DNA from 4 places in the Cupriavidus sp. 10L45 genome. Region 4 is predicted to be linked to each of the others. Evidence: predicted binding sites of a transcription regulator. Region 4 holds the regulator's gene; each other region holds the start of a gene.
The links. The regulator LexA, encoded in region 4, represses DNA repair genes until DNA is damaged. The targets are predictions, from matches to a motif close to ACTGTATNNNNATACAGT.

Region 1: AC1DFU_RS16075 (CppA family protein) is a predicted target of LexA. The motif match lies at 3,057-3,074, and genes of this name have one in related genera.
Region 2: AC1DFU_RS06325 (ATP-dependent helicase) is a predicted target of LexA. The motif match lies at 2,337-2,354, and genes of this name have one in related genera.
Region 3: dinB (DNA polymerase IV) is a predicted target of LexA. The motif match lies at 1,562-1,579, and genes of this name have one in related genera.

What each region holds. Positions count from the first base shown of each region.
Region 1 covers NZ_JBFTJC010000008.1:148,541-152,954, forward strand. Annotated here, with positions in the region: gene AC1DFU_RS16060 (ABC transporter substrate-binding protein) at 1-594, shown strand, start outside; gene AC1DFU_RS16065 (porin) at 764-1,870, shown strand; gene AC1DFU_RS16070 (RNA polymerase sigma-70 factor) at 2,061-2,948, opposite strand; gene AC1DFU_RS16075 (CppA family protein) at 3,118-3,435, shown strand; gene AC1DFU_RS16080 (thiamine pyrophosphate-binding protein) at 3,463-4,414, opposite strand, start outside.
Region 2 covers NZ_JBFTJC010000003.1:82,541-86,954, forward strand. Annotated here, with positions in the region: gene AC1DFU_RS06300 (LysE family transporter) at 1-139, opposite strand, end outside; gene AC1DFU_RS06305 (hypothetical protein) at 180-782, opposite strand; gene AC1DFU_RS06310 (thioredoxin fold domain-containing protein) at 922-1,395, shown strand; gene AC1DFU_RS06315 (TlpA disulfide reductase family protein) at 1,451-1,990, shown strand; gene AC1DFU_RS06320 (helix-turn-helix domain-containing protein) at 2,075-2,257, shown strand; gene AC1DFU_RS06325 (ATP-dependent helicase) at 2,393-4,414, shown strand, end outside.
Region 3 covers NZ_JBFTJC010000003.1:431,309-435,722, reverse strand. Annotated here, with positions in the region: gene AC1DFU_RS07940 (TRAP transporter substrate-binding protein) at 1-471, shown strand, start outside; gene rarD (EamA family transporter RarD) at 583-1,485, shown strand; gene dinB (DNA polymerase IV) at 1,607-2,779, shown strand; gene AC1DFU_RS07925 (MFS transporter) at 2,860-4,053, shown strand; gene AC1DFU_RS07920 (diguanylate cyclase) at 4,175-4,414, shown strand, end outside.
Region 4 covers NZ_JBFTJC010000007.1:332,767-337,180, reverse strand. Annotated here, with positions in the region: gene priB (primosomal replication protein N) at 1-85, opposite strand, end outside; gene rpsF (30S ribosomal protein S6) at 163-537, opposite strand; gene AC1DFU_RS15410 (asparaginase) at 665-1,708, opposite strand; gene lexA (transcriptional repressor LexA) at 1,900-2,556, shown strand; gene AC1DFU_RS15400 (hypothetical protein) at 2,677-2,850, shown strand; gene AC1DFU_RS15395 (hypothetical protein) at 3,064-3,801, opposite strand; gene AC1DFU_RS15390 (hypothetical protein) at 4,045-4,414, shown strand, end outside.

The DNA.
Region 1 (4,414 bases), on a different contig from region 4:
GCCTCCTACCTGCTCCAGGCGCAGGCGAGCAAGGCGCAGGTGGTGGGCCTGGCCAACGCGGGCGGCGACACGGTCAACGCCATCAAGGCCGCCTCCGAGTTCGGCCTGACGCGCGACGGCAAGCAGCGCATGGCCGGACTGTTGCTCTATATCAACGACATCCACGCGCTCGGCCTCAAGACCGCGCAGGGGCTGGTGCTGACCGAGGCGTTCTACTGGGACATGAACGACGCCACGCGCGCCTGGTCGCGCAAGTACTTCGACAAGGTCAAGAAGATGCCGAACATGAGCCAGGCAGGCGTCTACTCCTCCGTCACGCACTACCTGAAGGCCGTGCAGGCGGCCGGCACGGACGAGACCGCACCGACCATGGAGAAGATGAAGGCGATGCCGATCAACGACTTCTTCGCCAAGAACGGCCGCATCCGCGCCGATGGGCGCATGGTGCACGATATGTATTTGTTCGAGGTCAAGACGCCGGCCGAGTCCAAGTACCCGTGGGACTACTACAAGGTGCTGGCCACGGTGCCGGGCGACCAGGCGTTCATCCCGCCGTCGAAGTCGCAATGTCCGTTGCTCAAGGGCAGCCGCTGACGGAGCGCTGAAGGGCGCTTGACGCCCCAATTGTTCAAATCCCGGGACAGTCTGTCAGCCCAGACGCGCTTCTCCCGTTCCTGATCCCTCGTTACATTGCAGTCGCCGCCGGCACGCCCGAGCCCTTACGGGGTGCGCGGGCGGCGACCATAACAAGGATCACGAACGCATGAAGACCCGTCTCGCCTGCCTGGCCACGCTGGCCATCCTCCCTGCCCTGCCCGCTGCTGCCCACGCCCAGGGCAGCATCACGCTCTACGGCGTCGTCGACGCTGGCGTGGAATTCCTGACCAACGTGCCGAACGCGGCCACCGGCGGCAGCAACAACGTCGTGCGGATGTCCGCCGGCAACCTCTCCACCTCCCGCTGGGGCCTGCGCGGCGCCGAAGACCTGGGCGGCGGCCTGAAGGCCGTCTTCACGCTGGAAAACGGCTTCGACCTCGACACCGGCAGCGCCAACCAGGGCGGCCGCATGTTCGGGCGTCAGGCGTTCGTCGGCCTGCAGAACCAGTACGGCACGCTGTCGCTGGGCCGCCATCAGACCGTGCTGTACGACTTCTCGCTGGCCTATGACCCGATGGCCATCGCCACGCGCTACTCGGTGCTGATGCACGACAAGTGGATGTCCGGCCGCGCCGATAACTCGGTGAAGTTCACCGGCCAGACCGGCGCGCTGTACTACGGTCTGTTCTACAGCACCGGCTACGACAGCAGCGCCGGCGGCGAGGTGCCGGGCGACTACAAGGCCGGCCGCAACTTCAGCGCCAGCGTCGGCTACACGGCCGGCCCGCTGTCCGCCCGCGTGGTGTACGACGAAGTGCGCGGCAGCACCGTCGTCACGGACGACAACCGCGAGCGCCGCGCCACCCTCGGCGCCAGCTACGACTTCGGCCGGGCCCGTGCCTTCGCCGGCTATCGCTGGTACTACGGCGACTTCGCCAGCAGCTCGCTGCGCACCAACCTGTACTGGATCGGCGCGAACTACCAGGTCACGCCGGCCATCACGCTGACTGGCGCGGCCTACTACACCGACGTGCGCAACAGCGGCGGCGACCCGTACAGCTTCGTGCTGTCCGGCACGTACGCGTTCTCCAAGCGCACCGACCTGTACACCATCGTCGCCTACGCCCAGAACCGGGACGGCTCGGCCATGGGCCTGTCCGGCTTCGGCCCGTCGCTGAACCGCAGTGCCAGCACCCTGACGGCCACAACCGAACAGGTGGGCGCCGGCCAGAACCAGTTCGGCGCCATCGTCGGCATCCGCCACCGCTTCTGAGCGCAGCGGCCACGCTGAAATCCACTTGACGGAGACTTTCCCTTCGTCTTTGGGCCCGCCTTGGCGGGCTCTTTTTTGGATCAGGCCGCAGAAAACGCCCGCCGGGCGTTATGCCGGTGCAGCCGGGACAAGCCCGTACCTGGACATGACTGCGATCAAGGCGCACGAACTCACAGCGGCCGCCCCTTCCTTACGCCTCTCCGCCAAAATACGCCGCAATCCGCGCCAGTTTGTCCGGGTTGCGTTGCACGTGGATGCGGGCGATGCGGTCGCCTTCGACCACAAAGGTCTGCGCGGACTCCAGCGCGCCGTCGAAGTAGCGCAGCAGCGCCCATTCGCCATTGAGCAGCACCAGCCGCACCCGGAGGCCCTCGCCGGGGAATCTGAGGCGCGTGGCGTAGAACAGTTGCGCGATGCGCCGTGCGCCTTCGAGCGGCTTGGGGAAGGTCTGGACCCTGCCGCCGCCGTCGCCGGCCAGGGTGGCGTCGTTGGCCAGCAGCGCCTGGATGCCGGCGAAGTCGCCGCCCTGCATCGCCTGGGCGAACGCCTGGACCATGTGCCGATGGGTGTCCGGGGACACCGTGAAGCGCGGCCGGTCGTCGCGTAGCTGGGTTTTTGCCCGGCTGACCAGCTGGCGGCAGCTGGCCTCGCTCTTGCCGATCACGCGCGCCACCTCGTCGTAGTCGTTGTCGAAAACCTCGCGCAGGAGGAAGGCCGCGCGGGCCTCGGGCGTCAGGCGCTCCAGCAGGAGGAGGAAGGCGACGGAGATGTCATCGGCGCGCTCCTTGATGGCCTCGGGGTTGTCCGGGCTGTCCGTGATCAGCGGCTCGGGCAGCCAGATCCCGGTGTAGTGCTCGCGCTGGATCTTGGCGGCGCGCAGGCGGTCGATGGCGATGCGGGTGGTTACCGAGACCAGCCAGGCTTCGGCATTTTCGATTTCCGTCTGGTCAGCCGTGTGCCAGCGCAGCCAGGCGTCCTGTACGACGTCCTCGGCCTCGGCCACGGCGCCGAGCATCCGGTAGGCAATCCCGTGCAGGCGCGGGCGCAGCTTGTGGAAGGTGGCGGTGGTGTCGTCCATGATTCGATGCGAAAAGGCGGCTGGCAGACCGCCATGGTGGCCACGCGTGCCGGCCCAGCGCAAGAACTTTCAAGCATTTTCCGACGCACACCTTGAAAATTCCGATGCACTGTATATATTTACAGTAACTGTATGAATGAACAGTATATCGGAGTGCGGAATGGAACACCTGATCCACCTGATCCGTGTGCAGAACGAATATGACCGCCAGGTGCTGGTCTGGCTGCGGGGGCGCATTGGTGATGCCGCCCTGCTGTCGGCCGCGCACCGGGCCACCGTCGACGATAAAAAGCCTTATCTTTCAACGATTTGCCGCCTGATCGGGATTCGGGCGCCGTCGCGCCGCGCGCTGGCGGACGAGGCTCGCAAGAGCCATCGCGCGGTGGGCGAGCGGTATCTGGAGCAGATCCGCGAGATCCTGGCCCGCCCGACGTCCGGCCATGAAAAAGCCGGGCACGAGGCCCGGCCACAAGCGGCGCTGTTCTAGATCGCCTAGGCAGCGTCTGATCCGGGCTCAGGCCGGCAGTTCGGTCACGCGCATTGCGGGCGTGATCTGGAGCGGATCGGTCATCAGCTCCAGCACGGCCGGCTGGCCGGCGTTGCGGGCGCGCTCGAACGCTGCCGCAAAGTCCTCCGTCTTCTCCACCCGCTCCGCCCACGCCCCGCAGGCGCGCGCCATCGCCACGAAATCCGGGTTGGCGATGGTCGTGCCGCTCTGGCGGCCCGGGTAGCGCTTCTCCTGATGCATGCGGATGGTGCCGTACATGCGGTTATTCACCAGGATCACGATCAGGTTGGCGCCATGCGCGGCGGCCGTGGCGATCTCCTGCGGATACATCAGGAAGCAACCGTCGCCAGCCAGGCAGACCACGGTCTTCTCGGGCGCGCGCAGCTTCGCGGCAATCGCGGCCGGCAGGCCGTAACCCATCGCGCCGCAGGTGGGCGCCAGTTCCGTGCGCGGACGCTTGTACGCGTAGAAGCGGTGCAGCCAGACCGTGTAATTGCCGGCGCCGTTGCTGAGGATGGCGTCTTCGGGCAGCACCGCGTTCAGGTGCGACATCGCGGCAGCCATATCCACCCCCGTCAGTTCCGCATGGGGCTTGGGCGGCGTGACGAAGGCCTCGTGCTCGGCCCGGGCGCCGCTGGTCCAGTCCTTCCATCCGATAGAAGCCGGCGCCGGCAGCGCGGCCAGCATGGCTGCCGCAGGCACCACGCCCGAATGGATCGGCAGTGCCGACTGGTAGACGCGGCCCAGCTCGCCGCTATCGGCATGGATATGCACCAGCTTCTGCTTGGGACGCGGGACTTCCAGCAGCGTGTAGCCATCGGTGGCGATGTCGCCCAGCCGGGTGCCGACCGCCACGATCAGGTCGGCCGTGCGCACCCGCTCGGCCAGCTTGGGGCTCACGCCCAGGCTCAGATGGCCGATGTAGTGCGGGTCGCGGTTATCGATCACGTCCTGCCGG
Region 2 (4,414 bases), on a different contig from region 4:
GCAGGCCCATGATCGTCGTCGTTGTCTTCTTCAGCCCGTACGAGAGCCCGTGGCTCATCGACAGCACGGCGCCCGACCCCGGCGAAATCGCGATCACCCAGCACGCGGCGAAATACGCCAGCCACACTTCCCAACGCATCTTGTTCTCCTTGGAACGTCAGTCAACTCACAGAAATCGGTCAGAACGGATGGAATCCGGTCAGGAACTGCTCCACCTGCTCGGCCTGCCGCGCGTCACGGGCGGCGTCGCCCGACTCGAGCACGACGGCCTGATACGCGCGCGTGCCGGACGCCACCAGCCGCGCGGTAAGCCGGCGCGGCGATTTGTCCTGCGGCGAGACGCCGGTTACGGTCAGCTCCACGCCCTCCAGCGCCACGGGCGGCTTGGCGGCCGACGTCACCGTGATCGCGCGCGTGCGCGCCGGGGCCTCGGGATGGGCGCCGAGGTTGGCCACGAGGCCGGCCTGCATCGACGCCAGCGCCTCGCGGCGCAGCGCGGCGTCATCGGCGGGCAGCGTGACCACGCCCACGGCGAACAGCGTGTCGTCGATGCGGGACGCTTCCATCGTCATCGGCAGCTTGCGCCCGGCAATCGCCACGTCACGCGCGGCGCTGGTCGGCTTGCCGGGATAGAGCGCGGCGTACCGGCCATCGTCGGACAGGATGGTGCGCCAGTCATAGCGCGGCGAGCAGCCGGCCAGCGCCGCCAGCAGCACGAGGACAAGGGACGGCAGGATGGCGTGGGGAAGCGAACGGAGCGGTCGGCGGGGTTGGCGGAGCATGGAGAACATTCTTATCAGGCGACGGGGCTGACGGGTGCGTCTTTGACCACTCGCACGCCCGCTGGCGCAAGCCGGTATTATCCGGGAAGCCGCGCGCGACCGCTCGTCGCCGCATCGATTTTCTGCGAGTTCCCCCCCTATGCGTCCACGCCTGTCCACCCTTCGTGCCCTGCCCTGGCTCGCGGCCCTGCTGCTGGCCAGCGGCGCCGCCAACGCGGCGGGCCACCTGCCTGCCGTGACCGACGTGGCCGCCCAGACCGCCGCCGCCGCCAAGTCCGGCGAGCCGCTGGTGGTGCTGGTCAGCCTGCCCGGCTGCAGCTACTGCGAGACGGTGCGCCGCAACTACCTCGCGCCGCAGGCCGCCGCCGGCGAGATCGCCGCGCGGGAAGTGGACATGACCGCCGACACGCCGATGCGCGACATCGACGGCACCATGACCACCGCCAAGAAGTGGGCGCGTGCTCACAATGTGTCCGTGGCACCGACCGTGCTGTTCCTCGACGCCAACGGCCAGCCCGTGGCCAACGCGCTGCTGGGCTTGCAGGGCGATTTCTACGGCGCCTACCTGGAGCAGGCGCTGGACACCGCGCGCGCCAAGATCGCCCGGAAGTAGAATAGCGACGTTCTTCGACGATTTTCCGCCGATCCATCTCACGGGACTGCCTCCCATGTCTGACTCCACCGTCTCCACCGCACCGAAGCGCCGCCCGATCGTGCCGATCGCCGTCGCCGTGGTCATCCTCGCCGTGCTCGGCTTTTTCGGCTTCCGCGCGCTGGCGCCGGCCAGCACCGTACCCGCCGCCACCTTCACGCTGCTCTCGGGCGAAAAGGTCAGCACGGCCGACCTCAAGGGCAAGGTCTACCTGATCAACTTCTGGGCCACGAGCTGCACCACGTGCGTCAAGGAAATGCCCGACATGATCAAGACCTACCAGCAGTTCAAGGACAAGGGCCTGGACTTCGTGGCCGTGGCGATGAACTACGACCCGCCGATGTACGTCGCCAACTTCGCCAAGACCCGCGACCTGCCGTTCAAGGTGGCAATGGACTCCGACGGCACGGCCGCCAAGGCCTTCGGTGACGTGCAACTCACCCCGACGACCTTCGTGGTCGACAAGAACGGGAAGATTCTCAAGCGCTACGTCGGCGAGCCCGAATGGGAGTCGCTCCACAAGCTTCTCGACGGCGCGCTGGCCAGCGCGGCCTGAAGCGCCCAAACGTCCGCCGTCGGCGGACATCGCTGACTGACAAAAGGCACCCCATGTGGGTGCCTTTCTTTTTTTGCGATCGGCATGGCAGAGGACGACTTCACGGCAGCCGAAGCGGCGGAATATCTTGAGATCTCGATGGCCACCTTCCGCCGCTTCGTGCGCGATGGGAAGCTGACTTCGCATGCAACGGTCGGCCGTAGCCAGTTATTTTCCGTAGCGGATCTGAAGGCATTCAAGCGGCAACGCAAGGCGATCAAGGGCTGATTCCCCAGGGCGCCGGCGAATTGCGCCCAGCACCGCACTCTTGTGTTGTGGGCCCCTCACGACCCGCTTGCCTCCCCAGGCTGTATGGATATACAGTGAGCGCCAGAATTTTCTCAGCCGCCCCTGCCCCTGCCCGTGTCCCCGGATCCTGTTCTCGAAGCCGACGCCCCCGACGTCCCTGCTGACGTCCCTGCCTACCTGACCCGCCTGAACCCGGAGCAGCGTGCGGCGGCGTCGCATGCCGGGGATGCGCCGCTGCTGATCATTGCCGGCGCCGGCTCGGGCAAGACCAATACGCTGGCGCATCGCGTGGCCCACCTCGTGCTGGGCGGGGCCGATCCGCGGCGCATCCTGCTGCTCACGTTCTCGCGCCGGGCTGCCGCCGAGATGGGTCGCCGTGTGGAGCGCATCGTCGATCAGGCGCTGGGCACCAGTACCGGGGCGGGCCGGGCCGCGCTGCAATGGTCGGGCACCTTCCACGCCATCGGCGCGCGGCTGCTGCGCGAGTACGCCGAAACGCTGGGGCTGGCGCCCACCTTCACCATCAGCGACCGGAGCGACTCGGCCGACCTGATGCACGTGGTGCGGCACGACCTCGGCCTCTCGGAGCAGACCTCGCGCTTCCCGCGCAAGGAAACCTGCCTCGCGATCTATTCGCGCGTGGTCAACACCCAGCTCCCGCTGGAAGTGATCCTCAAGACGCAATTTCCCCGCTATGCGATGTGGGCGGACGCGCTCAAGGCCCTGTTCGCCGGCTACGTGGCCGCCAAGCAGAAGCAGCAGGTGCTCGACTACGACGACCTGCTGCTCTACTGGGCGCAGGCGCTGATCGAGCCGTCGCTGGCGCAGGACATGGGCGCGCGCTTCGACCACGTGCTGGTGGATGAATACCAGGACACCAATGCCTTGCAGGCGTCGATCCTGCTCGCGCTGAAGCCGGACGGGCGCGGCCTGACCGTGGTCGGCGACGACGCCCAGTCGATCTACGCGTTCCGGGGCGCCACCGTCCGCAACATCCTCGATTTTCCGCAGCATTTCTCGCCGCCCGCGCATCAGGTGACGCTGGCGCAGAACTATCGCTCCACCCAGCCGATCCTGGCCGCCGCCAATGCTGTGATCGGGCTGGCCGCAGAGCGGTTCACCAAGGATTTGTGGTCGCTGCGCGAGTCGGCCGAGAAGCCGGGCGTGGTGGTGGTCAACGATGAAGCCGATCAGGCGCGCTACGTGGTGGAGCAGGTGCTGGCGCGGCGCGAGGCCGGGCTGACGCTGATGGCGCAGGCCGTGCTGTTCCGCGCGGCCGACCACAGCGCGCAGGTCGAGATCGAACTGGCCCGCCGCAACATCCCGTTCGTGAAGTTCGGCGGCCTGAAATTCCTGGAATCGACCCACGTCAAGGACGTGATGGCCGTGGTGCGATGGCTGGAGAATCCGCGCGACCGCATGGCCGGCTTCCGCACCCTGCAGTTGCTGCCCGGCGTGGGCCCGAAAACCGCCGCGCGCGTGCTGGAGGGGCTGGAAGCGGCCACCGAGCCACTGCTGGCGCTGGAGGCCTTCGAGCCGCCGCCCGCCGCCGCGCCGGCCTGGGCCGAGCTGATCGCGCTGGCGCGCGGGCTGATGGCGCCCACCTCGCCGTGGCCGTCGGAGTTCGAGCAGGTGGTGGCGTGGTACCTGCCCCATCTGGAGCGGATTCACGACGATGCCGCCGCGCGGCAGGCCGATCTCCAGCAGATCGAGCGGATTGCGGCCACCTATGCTTCGCGCGAGCGCTTCCTGACCGAGCTGACGCTCGATCCGCCGAGCGCGTCCAGCGATGAATCCGGCGTGCCGTCGCGCGACGAGGACTACCTGATCCTGTCCACGATCCATTCGGCCAAGGGCCAGGAGTGGAAGGCGGTCTACGTGCTCAATGCGGTGGATGGCTGCATGCCGTCCGACCTCGCCACGGGCACCACGGAAGAAATCGAGGAAGAACGCCGGCTGCTCTACGTGGCGATGACGCGCGCCAAGGACCACCTCGACATCGTGGTGCCGCAGCGCTTCTACGTTCATCAGCAGGTGGGATTTGGCGACCGCCACGTCTACGCGTCGCGCACGCGCTTCTTGCCGAACCGGGTGATGCCGAACTTCTACAGCCGGTCCTGGCCGCCCCCGCCGATG
Region 3 (4,414 bases), on a different contig from region 4:
GAAAAGGGCACCATCGATGCAGCCGAGTGGGTCGGCCCGTATGACGACGAGAAGCTCGGCTTCTACAAGGTGGCGCCGTACTACTACTACCCGGGCTGGTGGGAAGGGAGCGCCCAGCTGTCGTTCTACGCCTCCGCACCGGAGTTCGAGAAGCTGCCGGCGCAGTACAAGCGCGCGCTGGAAACGGCCACCATCGAGGCCCACACCAACATGATGGCCAAGTACGACGCCGTGAACCCGCAGGCGCTGGCCCGTCTGCTGGAGAATGGCGTGAAGCTGCGCCCGTTCTCGAAGGAGATCATGGAGGCATGCTTCAAGGCCACGCAGGACGCGTACGCCGAGGAAACCGCCAAGAACCCGTCGTTCAAGAAGATCTATGACGACTGGCGCGTGTTCCGCAACAACGAGGCCGCCTGGTTCAACGTGGCCGAGCAGGGCTTCGCGCAGTTCAGCTTCGCGCGCAAGCTGTAAGACATCGATGTGATTTGGATGTGATGTTGTCGCCTCTCCCGCCAGGGGGAGGCGAGTTCCAACGCCGATGACGGCGTACCGGTAGAATCCGCGCACCTACCGGACACTCCCATGCAACTCGGCATCTTCTACGCGCTGCTCGCGTACGTCATCTGGGGCCTGCTGCCCCTCTATATCAAATCCCTCCACGGCGTGGCGCCGCTCGAGATCCTGCTGCACCGGATGGTGTGGTCGCTGGTCTTTTTGGGCGCGATCCTGCTCTGGCGGCGGCATTTCGGCTGGCTGCGCGAGGTGGCGGGAAATCCGCGCCTGATCCTCGGCTTCGCGGCGAGCGCCGCCCTGCTCTGCGCCAACTGGTTCCTCTATATCTGGGCGGTGTCGGCCGACCGGGTGGTCGATGCGAGCCTGGGCTACTTCATCAATCCGCTGTTCAGCGTGCTGCTGGGTGTGCTGTTCCTGCACGAGCGGCTGCGGCCGGGGCAGTGGCTGTCCATCGCCGTCGCGGCGGGGGGCGTGCTCTGGCTGACCATCAGCGCCGGGCAACTGCCGTGGATCGCGCTCGCGCTGGCGGCGTCGTTCGGCGGCTACGGGCTGCTGCGCAAGACCGGGGCGCTGGGCGCGCTGGAGGGGCTGTCGCTGGAGACGCTGCTGCTGTTTCCGATTGCGGCCACCGCGCTGGGCGTGCTCGTCTTCACCGGCCAGGACACCTTCCGGAGCGCAGCACCGGGTACGCAGATCTTGCTGCTGCTGGCCGGCCCGGTCACGGCGGTGCCGCTGCTGTTCTTCGCCGCCGGCGCGCGCCGGATTCCGCTTTCGCTGCTCGGCCTGCTCCAGTACACCGGCCCGACGCTCCAGCTGCTGCTCGGCATCTGGCTGTGGCACGAGCCGTTCCCGGCCCAGAAGCAACTCGGCTATGCACTGATCTGGGTGTCGCTGCTGATCTACGCGATGGAAGGGGTGTGGGTTTCCCGCCGCAATTCCGTTAAGTCTATCAGCGCGACAAATGAAGCATAGGTTTGGATCGATTAATCGATTCATCCCGGGAATGATGGATTAACACCGGCTCGGCACGCGAGGGCCGACGCACTATACTGTACGTTTATACAGTACCGACGACGCGCACGCCCCCTTCGCCATGTCCACCCCCGTCCGGCGCATCGCCCACCTCGACATGGACGCCTTCTATGCGTCCGTCGAACTGCTCCGTTATCCCGACCTGCGCGGCCAGGCCGTTGTCATCGGCGGCGGCCGCAATGCCATCCCGGAGACGCTGCCCGATGGCTCGCGCCGCTATGCCCGCCTGCGCGACTACGTCGGACGTGGCGTCGTCACCACTTCCACTTACGAAGCCCGCGCGCTGGGCGTGTTCTCGGCGATGGGCATGATGAAGGCGGCCAAGCTGGCGCCGGACGCCATCCTGCTGCCGACCGATTTCGACGCCTATCGCCGCTACTCGGGCCTGTTCAAGGCCGCCGTGCGCACCTTCACCGAGCAGGTGGAAGACCGGGGCATCGACGAGATCTATATCGATCTGACCGAGGTGCCCGGCGAGCCGGCCGAGGTAGCCGCGCGCATCAAGGCGGCCGTGAGCGAGGCCACTGGCCTGACCTGCTCGATCTGCGTGGCGCCCAACAAGCTGCTGGCGAAGATCGGGTCCGAACTCGACAAGCCGGATGGCCTGACCCTGCTCACCCCCGCCGACATCCCCCGCCGTATCTGGCCGCTCGCGGCGCGCAAGGTCAACGGCATCGGGCCGAAGGCGGCCGAGAAGCTGGCCGGCATCGGCATCGACACCGTGGGCGACCTGGCCGAGGCCGACCAGGGCGTGCTCCAGACCCATTTCGGCCGCAACTACGCGAGCTGGCTGATCGAGGTGGCGCATGGGCGTGATGACCGCCCGGTGGTGGTCAGTTCCGAGCCCAAGTCGATGAGCCGCGAAACCACCTTCGAGCGCGACCTGCACCCGCGCGTGGACCGCCCGCTCCTATCGGAATCGTTCACCAAGCTCTGCATGCGCGTGGGCGAGGACCTGCGCCGCAAGGGCTACGTGGGCCGCACGGTGGGCATCAAGCTGCGCTTTGACGATTTCCGCACGGTCACGCGCGACCTGACCATGCCGGCCCATACCGCCGATGGCGCGGCGATCCGGCGCAGCGCCACGGAATGCCTGAAGCGGATACCGCTCGAGCGGCGCATCCGGCTGCTCGGCGTGCGCGTGAGCGCCCTGATCCCGGCGGACGAACAGGGCGACGACCCGGCGCCCGTGCAGGAGGAGTTCCGCTTCGAGGATGAGCGGCCGGATGCCTGACGCGGCACCGGAATGACCCCTCCGACGCATCTATCTATCTCCCGCTAGAATCGGCGGCTTCGAGCACCAAGGCCGTCCCCATGACCACCACCGCCACAGAGCGCGCCGCTGAGCCCGCCACCTGGATCACGCCGCTGCTGGCCACGGCCTGCGGCATGATCGTCGCCAATCTCTATTACGCCCAGCCACTGGTCGGCCCGATCGCCCGGTCGCTGCAACTCTCGCCCGAGATTGCCGGGCTGATCGTCACGCTGATCCAGATGGGCTACTGCGCGGGGCTGGTGCTGCTGGTGCCGCTCGGGGATCTGGTCGAGAACCGCAAGCTGGTCCTGACGCTGATTGGCGGCTGTGCCGTGGCGCTCATGGCGGCGGCCCTGGCCACTCACGCCAGCGTGTTCCTGATCGCGGGCTGCGCCATCGGCCTATGCTCGGTGGCGGTGCAGGTGCTGGTGCCGTTCGCGGCGCACCTCGCCCCGGACCATATCCGGGGCCGCGTGGTCGGCAACGTCACCAGCGGGCTACTGATGGGGATCATGCTGGCGCGGCCGGTGTCGAGCCTGATGGCCGGCCTGACGGGCGGCTGGCACACCATCTTCGCGGTCTCGGCCGTAGCCATGGTGCTGCTGGCGCTGGTGCTGGCGCGCAAGCTGCCGCGCCGCCAGCCCGCGCGGGGCGTGACCTACGGCCAGATGCTGGCGTCGATGGCGCACCTGCTCCGTACCCAGCCCGTGCTGCGCCGGCGCGCGCTGTACCAGGCCAGCATGTTCGGCGTGTTCAGCCTGTTCTGGACCACCATCCCGCTCTATCTGGCCGGGCCTGCGTTCCACATGTCGCAGACCGGCATCGCCGTGTTCGCGCTGGTCGGCGTGGCCGGCGCCATCGCCGCGCCGATGGCCGGCCGCTACGCGGACCGGGGCCACAGCCGCCAGATGACCGCCATCGCGCTGGCCATCGGCGCCGGGTCGTTCCTGTTGAGCCGGGTGGGCGTGGAGGGGTCGATGACCTCGCTCCTGGCGCTGACCGTGGCGGCCATCCTGCTCGACTTCGGCGTATCGGCGAACCTTGTGGTCGGCCAGCGCGCCATTTTCACGCTCTCGGCCGAGCACCGCAGCCGGCTGAACGGCCTGTACATGGCGATCTTCTTCGTCGGCGGCGCCACCGGCTCGTGGCTGGGCGCCTGGGCCTTCGCGCGCGGCGGCTGGCCGCTGGCGAGCTGGATCGGCTTCGCGCTGCCGGCGCTCGCCCTGCTCTACTTCCGGACCGACCGGCACTAAGCGCGGGGCGCCACCCCCTCCCGAAGTCCCGTTTGCTGCACTACACTGGCCGAGCGTTGTCCTTCATCGTCACAGTTTCGTTGCAGTGCCCGCTCAGGCGGGACTTGCCCGGAGGCCCCCGATGCCATGGCGCAAACTGGTGCCGCAACCGCGATGGTTACCGCGCGCGGCGGTCATGCGCCCGCAGCGAGTCGTGATCTGGTGTTTCAGCCTCGTGCTGGCGCTGACGCTCGCCGTTGGCCTGCGAGACCTCTACACGCTGCGCGAGCGCGTGATTGCCAGCCATCAGCACAATCTCGCGCTGCGCGCGATGGGGCTGGAGGCCGCCGTGTCGTCGGAGCGCTTCCGGCTGTCGTTCGTG
Region 4 (4,414 bases):
TGCAGTTGACGACGGGCACACCGGCCGGGGTGTAGCGCAGCGCATCGCGCTCCGCGAGGGCGGCGGTCAGCCTTAACTGGTTCACCGCTGTGCTCCCCCGCTCTCGCTACCTGGCCTGCCGTGGCGGATTTCGCCTGCCACGACCGGCACCGCAGACTGCATTCAGGCAGCCTGGCCTTCCGTGGTCGTTTGCGCGGCCTTGCGGGCTTCTTCGCGCTGCACTTCCTTCATCATCGGCGAAGGAGCGGTCTCGGCCTTCTTGGTCTGCACGATCAGGTGACGCAGCACGGCGTCATTGAACTTGAAGGCGTGCTCGAGTTCGGCCAGGGTTTCCTTGCCGCATTCGATGTTCAGGCAAACGTAGTGAGCCTTGGCCAGCTTCTGGATCATGTAGGCCATCTGACGGCGGCCCCAGTCTTCCACGCGGTGAACCTGGCCGTTTTGCGACGTGACGAGCTGCTTGTAACGCTCGATCATCGCCGGCACTTGTTCGCTTTGGTCCGGATGGACGATAAATACGATTTCGTAATGACGCATTGACGCTCCTTTTGGATGTAGCCACCCGGGCGCCATGTCCGGTGTAGCAAGGTTGAATAGCCCGCGAGTATAGCCCGGTTCCGAGCCAGCACGCAAGCCGGCATCCCGGCAGGACGCTGGGAATCTCTCAGTATTGTCGGAAAACAGCCTGCAGGCGAGCCGGATCGGTGCCAAGCGACGCATCCGCCGCCAGCGCCACCAGCAGCAGCACGCGCGCCTTGTACGGATTGAGATTGCCGGCGGAGGCGAATTCGCCCGAGGCCAGGCGCGGGCGTGCCGGCCCCGCCACATGGCCGGCGCCCGTGCGGGAGCTTCGCACCACGGCCACGCCTCGCGCAGCTGCATCGGCGAGCGCGTCGCCCAGCGTCTCATGAACCGAGCCATTGCCGGTGGCCGCCACCACGAACCCCTTTACGCCGGCCGAGACCATCGCATCCACGGCCACCCTGCCCGGCTGGGCATAGCTCGCCACGATTTCGACAAGTGGCCACGCCGTAGGCACGGGCAGCGCTGGCGCGTCGCCGGGGGCGAACGCGCGTCCAAAGCGCACGTAGGCATCCTGCACGAAACCAATTGGCCCGCCCGCCGGCGACGTGAACGCATTGACCGCCGAGGTATGGGCCTTGGCGACATCGCGGGCCGCATGAATTTCCTGGTTCAGGACCACGAGCACGCCCTGCCCGCGCGCATCCGGGCTTGCCGCCACGCGCACTGCGTCGAGCAAATTCAGCGGACCATCGGCCGAGAGCGACGTGGACGGGCGCATTGCCGCGGTCAGCACCACCGGCACCGCGCTCCGCTGCGTCAGGTGCAGGAACATCGCCGTTTCTTCAAGCGTGTCCGTGCCGTGGGTAATCACCACGCCCACCACATCGGGCTGCGCGACCCAATGCGCCACCCGCGCGGCAAGCGTCGCCCACAGGCTGAAGGCCATGTCCTTGCTGTCGATCTGGGCCACCTGCTCCGTCTCCACACGGGCCACCTCGCCCAGCGCAGGCACGGCCTGGATCAGCGACGAGACCGGCACGGTGGCCGCGCGGTACTGCGCACTGCTGGCGGGGCTGGCGGACGAGCCTGCGATGGTGCCGCCGGTGGCGAGCACGACGATGCGGGGCAATGACGTAGACATATAGCGAGAAAATCGAGCGAGTGAGCGGGTGGTGCAGGCGATTGTAACTGTGGCACGCCGAGGGCCGCCGCTCTCGCAAACCCGTGTCGCCGGGCGCACTGGAGTCCGCCTGGTGTCGCGCATGCCCCACATTGCCACTGCAAATTGTGCTTGCACTTCACTCGATACTGTATAAAATCACAGCATACTGTTTAAACATACAGTGCTTCGGCACCACGAGAGACCGGCGACCCATGGCGACCCTGACACCCCGGCAACAGCAGATCTTCGACCTGATCCGCAACACGATCCGGCACACCGGCATTCCGCCGACCCGTGCCGAGATCGCGTCCGAATTCGGTTTCTCCTCGCCCAACTCTGCCGAGGAACACCTGCGAGCGCTGGCCCGCAAGGGCGTGATCGAGCTGACGCCAGGCGCGTCGCGCGGCATCCGCCTCAAGGTGGCACGTAGCGATTCGGAGATGACGGACCAGTTCTCGCTGCCGATGGCCGGCGTGATGCAGCTGACGCTGCCGCTCGTGGGCCGCGTGGCCGCAGGCAGCCCGATCCTTGCCGCAGAGCACATCGACCGTCAGTACCAGGTAGACGCCTCGGTATTTGATGATCGACCTGATTACCTGCTGCGCGTGCGGGGCCTGAGCATGCGCGATGCCGGCATCCTCGACGGCGACCTGCTCGCCGTCAGGAAAGCCAGCGAAGCCGCCAACGGCAAGATCGTCGTCGCGCGGATCGGCGACGATGTGACCGTCAAACGCCTGAAGCGGCGCGGCGACATGATCGAGCTGATCGCCGAAAACCCGGATTTCGAGAATATCGTGGTGCAGGCCGGCCGCGAGGAATTTTCGCTGGAAGGCATCGCCGTCGGGCTAATCCGCTCCTCGGGCTTCTGACTTCCGAGACCGGACGGGCGGCCGCCTGTCCTGGTCCCCAGTTTTGCAGTGCCAACGCCGCCCCGTTCTCTCCGGACGACGGGCGTGGACTCCTGCTGTCGCAAACTTCGAGGTGCCGCCATGCTGCCAGTCAACCACACCGCTTCCCGCCGCCCGGTCAAGCCCGTGCCGTTCCGCCAAACCAAGGGCGTGCGCGTCTACCAGGGCGCCCAGCGTCGTACGATGGTCGGCAGCATGGCTGCAATCTGCCGGATGCTGGAACTTGCGGATATGCCCGACAAACTGGACGCATGAACCGCTAGCGGCGGATCCGCGTCGCCCAAATCATTGTAAATAGTGCAGTTGCGAGCCCACCACGTGAAATTAAGAGAACGTTTAATTCGTCGTGAGAGGTGCTTTACACTCGATGGCGCGCATCCGTAGTACTGGCGCATTGGCGCCGATGCGCGAAACCGGAACTTGTCGACCCCGCCGAGTGCCGGTTTTTTTTCGCCCTCCCCGGCTGGATCAGGTACCAGGATACATGCCAGTCATGTTCTTGCGCAGACGGTCCCACAGCATACGCACGCCCCGCACGGTCCCGCTCAGACCCGCCGAGTAGCCAGGGTCGTAGTAGTGAATCAGCAACGACCGGCGCTCGCCAACTTCCACATCAAGGTTGGCATGCTGGAGCACAAAGCCGTTGAAGACATAGACGCTGCCCGGCTCCACCGGCACGCGGTTGCAGCGGCCACGGCGCAGATCCCGTAGCGTCAGCCATTTTCTGATGGGAAACGGCAGATTGCGCTGAATGCCATGACGAAGCTTGCAAAAAACATTGGCCACAGTGGATACCGCCAGCCGTGGCGGGTGATAAACCAGCAGATCACCGTTGCAAACGCCATCGGGGGCGAGCTTCAGCGGAATCAGCAGCGTCAGCAGATGCGAATCGTAGTGGCGGCAATGGCTCTCGTTGCGCGTATACGTGCTGGCACAACGAATCACGTGGAACGCTTCCCAACGCAGCGACTTCTTCAGGAGCGTGGTGGCCATGGCCCGAGTCTCGGCGCACACCGTCTCCTCGAGCTTGCGGAAGGCTTCATTGCGACGTAGTAACTCAGCCATTGCGAATGGCTCGGCACGCTCGGGCTGTTCGCCGAAGGATCGATCGATAGCCGCGTTAATGGCAGCCAAGGTCGGCATCGGAATCACACTGGAAAATGCCGCCAGTGCTACATCAGGGTTGAATCGAATTCGCTCCGCCACGGCATGACCTCGCGCTTCGTATAGGTGATTTGCCTAGATGATATGGATTAGACCATTTGGCCCGCCGTGAAGCGTAGCGAAAATCATTCTCGAAAACTTGTCACTATGTGGGCTGTCGCACATGATCCGGGAACAAAGCCCAGTGCATCCACGCCCCCGACGGTTTTCCGGCACATGGGCCGATCAACGATTATTCTTTGGGTGAAGGATCGACGGACACTGGCTGACGATATAAGGGACGCAATGAGGACAAGCCTGGCGGCATGGCTCCTGGTCATCGCCGCACTGATTTCGGGGCCGGGGGTTGCTGCTGAGTTCGGTAGCAAGGGTGGCCCCGAGCCCGCCAATATCGATCAGATTACCGACCTACTTCGCGAAGAGCCCTACGACCTGGAGCTACTGATCAGCTTTGGGACATCGAAGGGCGGATCGGCTGGCCATATCGCCCTGGGCGTCCGTGACGACACGCTCGGCGACGACATTGTCTACTCGGCAAATTTCTACGCCGACCGCACGCCCAAGCACGAGAATGATTTTTACACCGCCAATCTGATGGCGGGCATCCCAAAGAAGGAATATCTGTTCAAGACGGCCTCCTCCATCGCGGAAACGA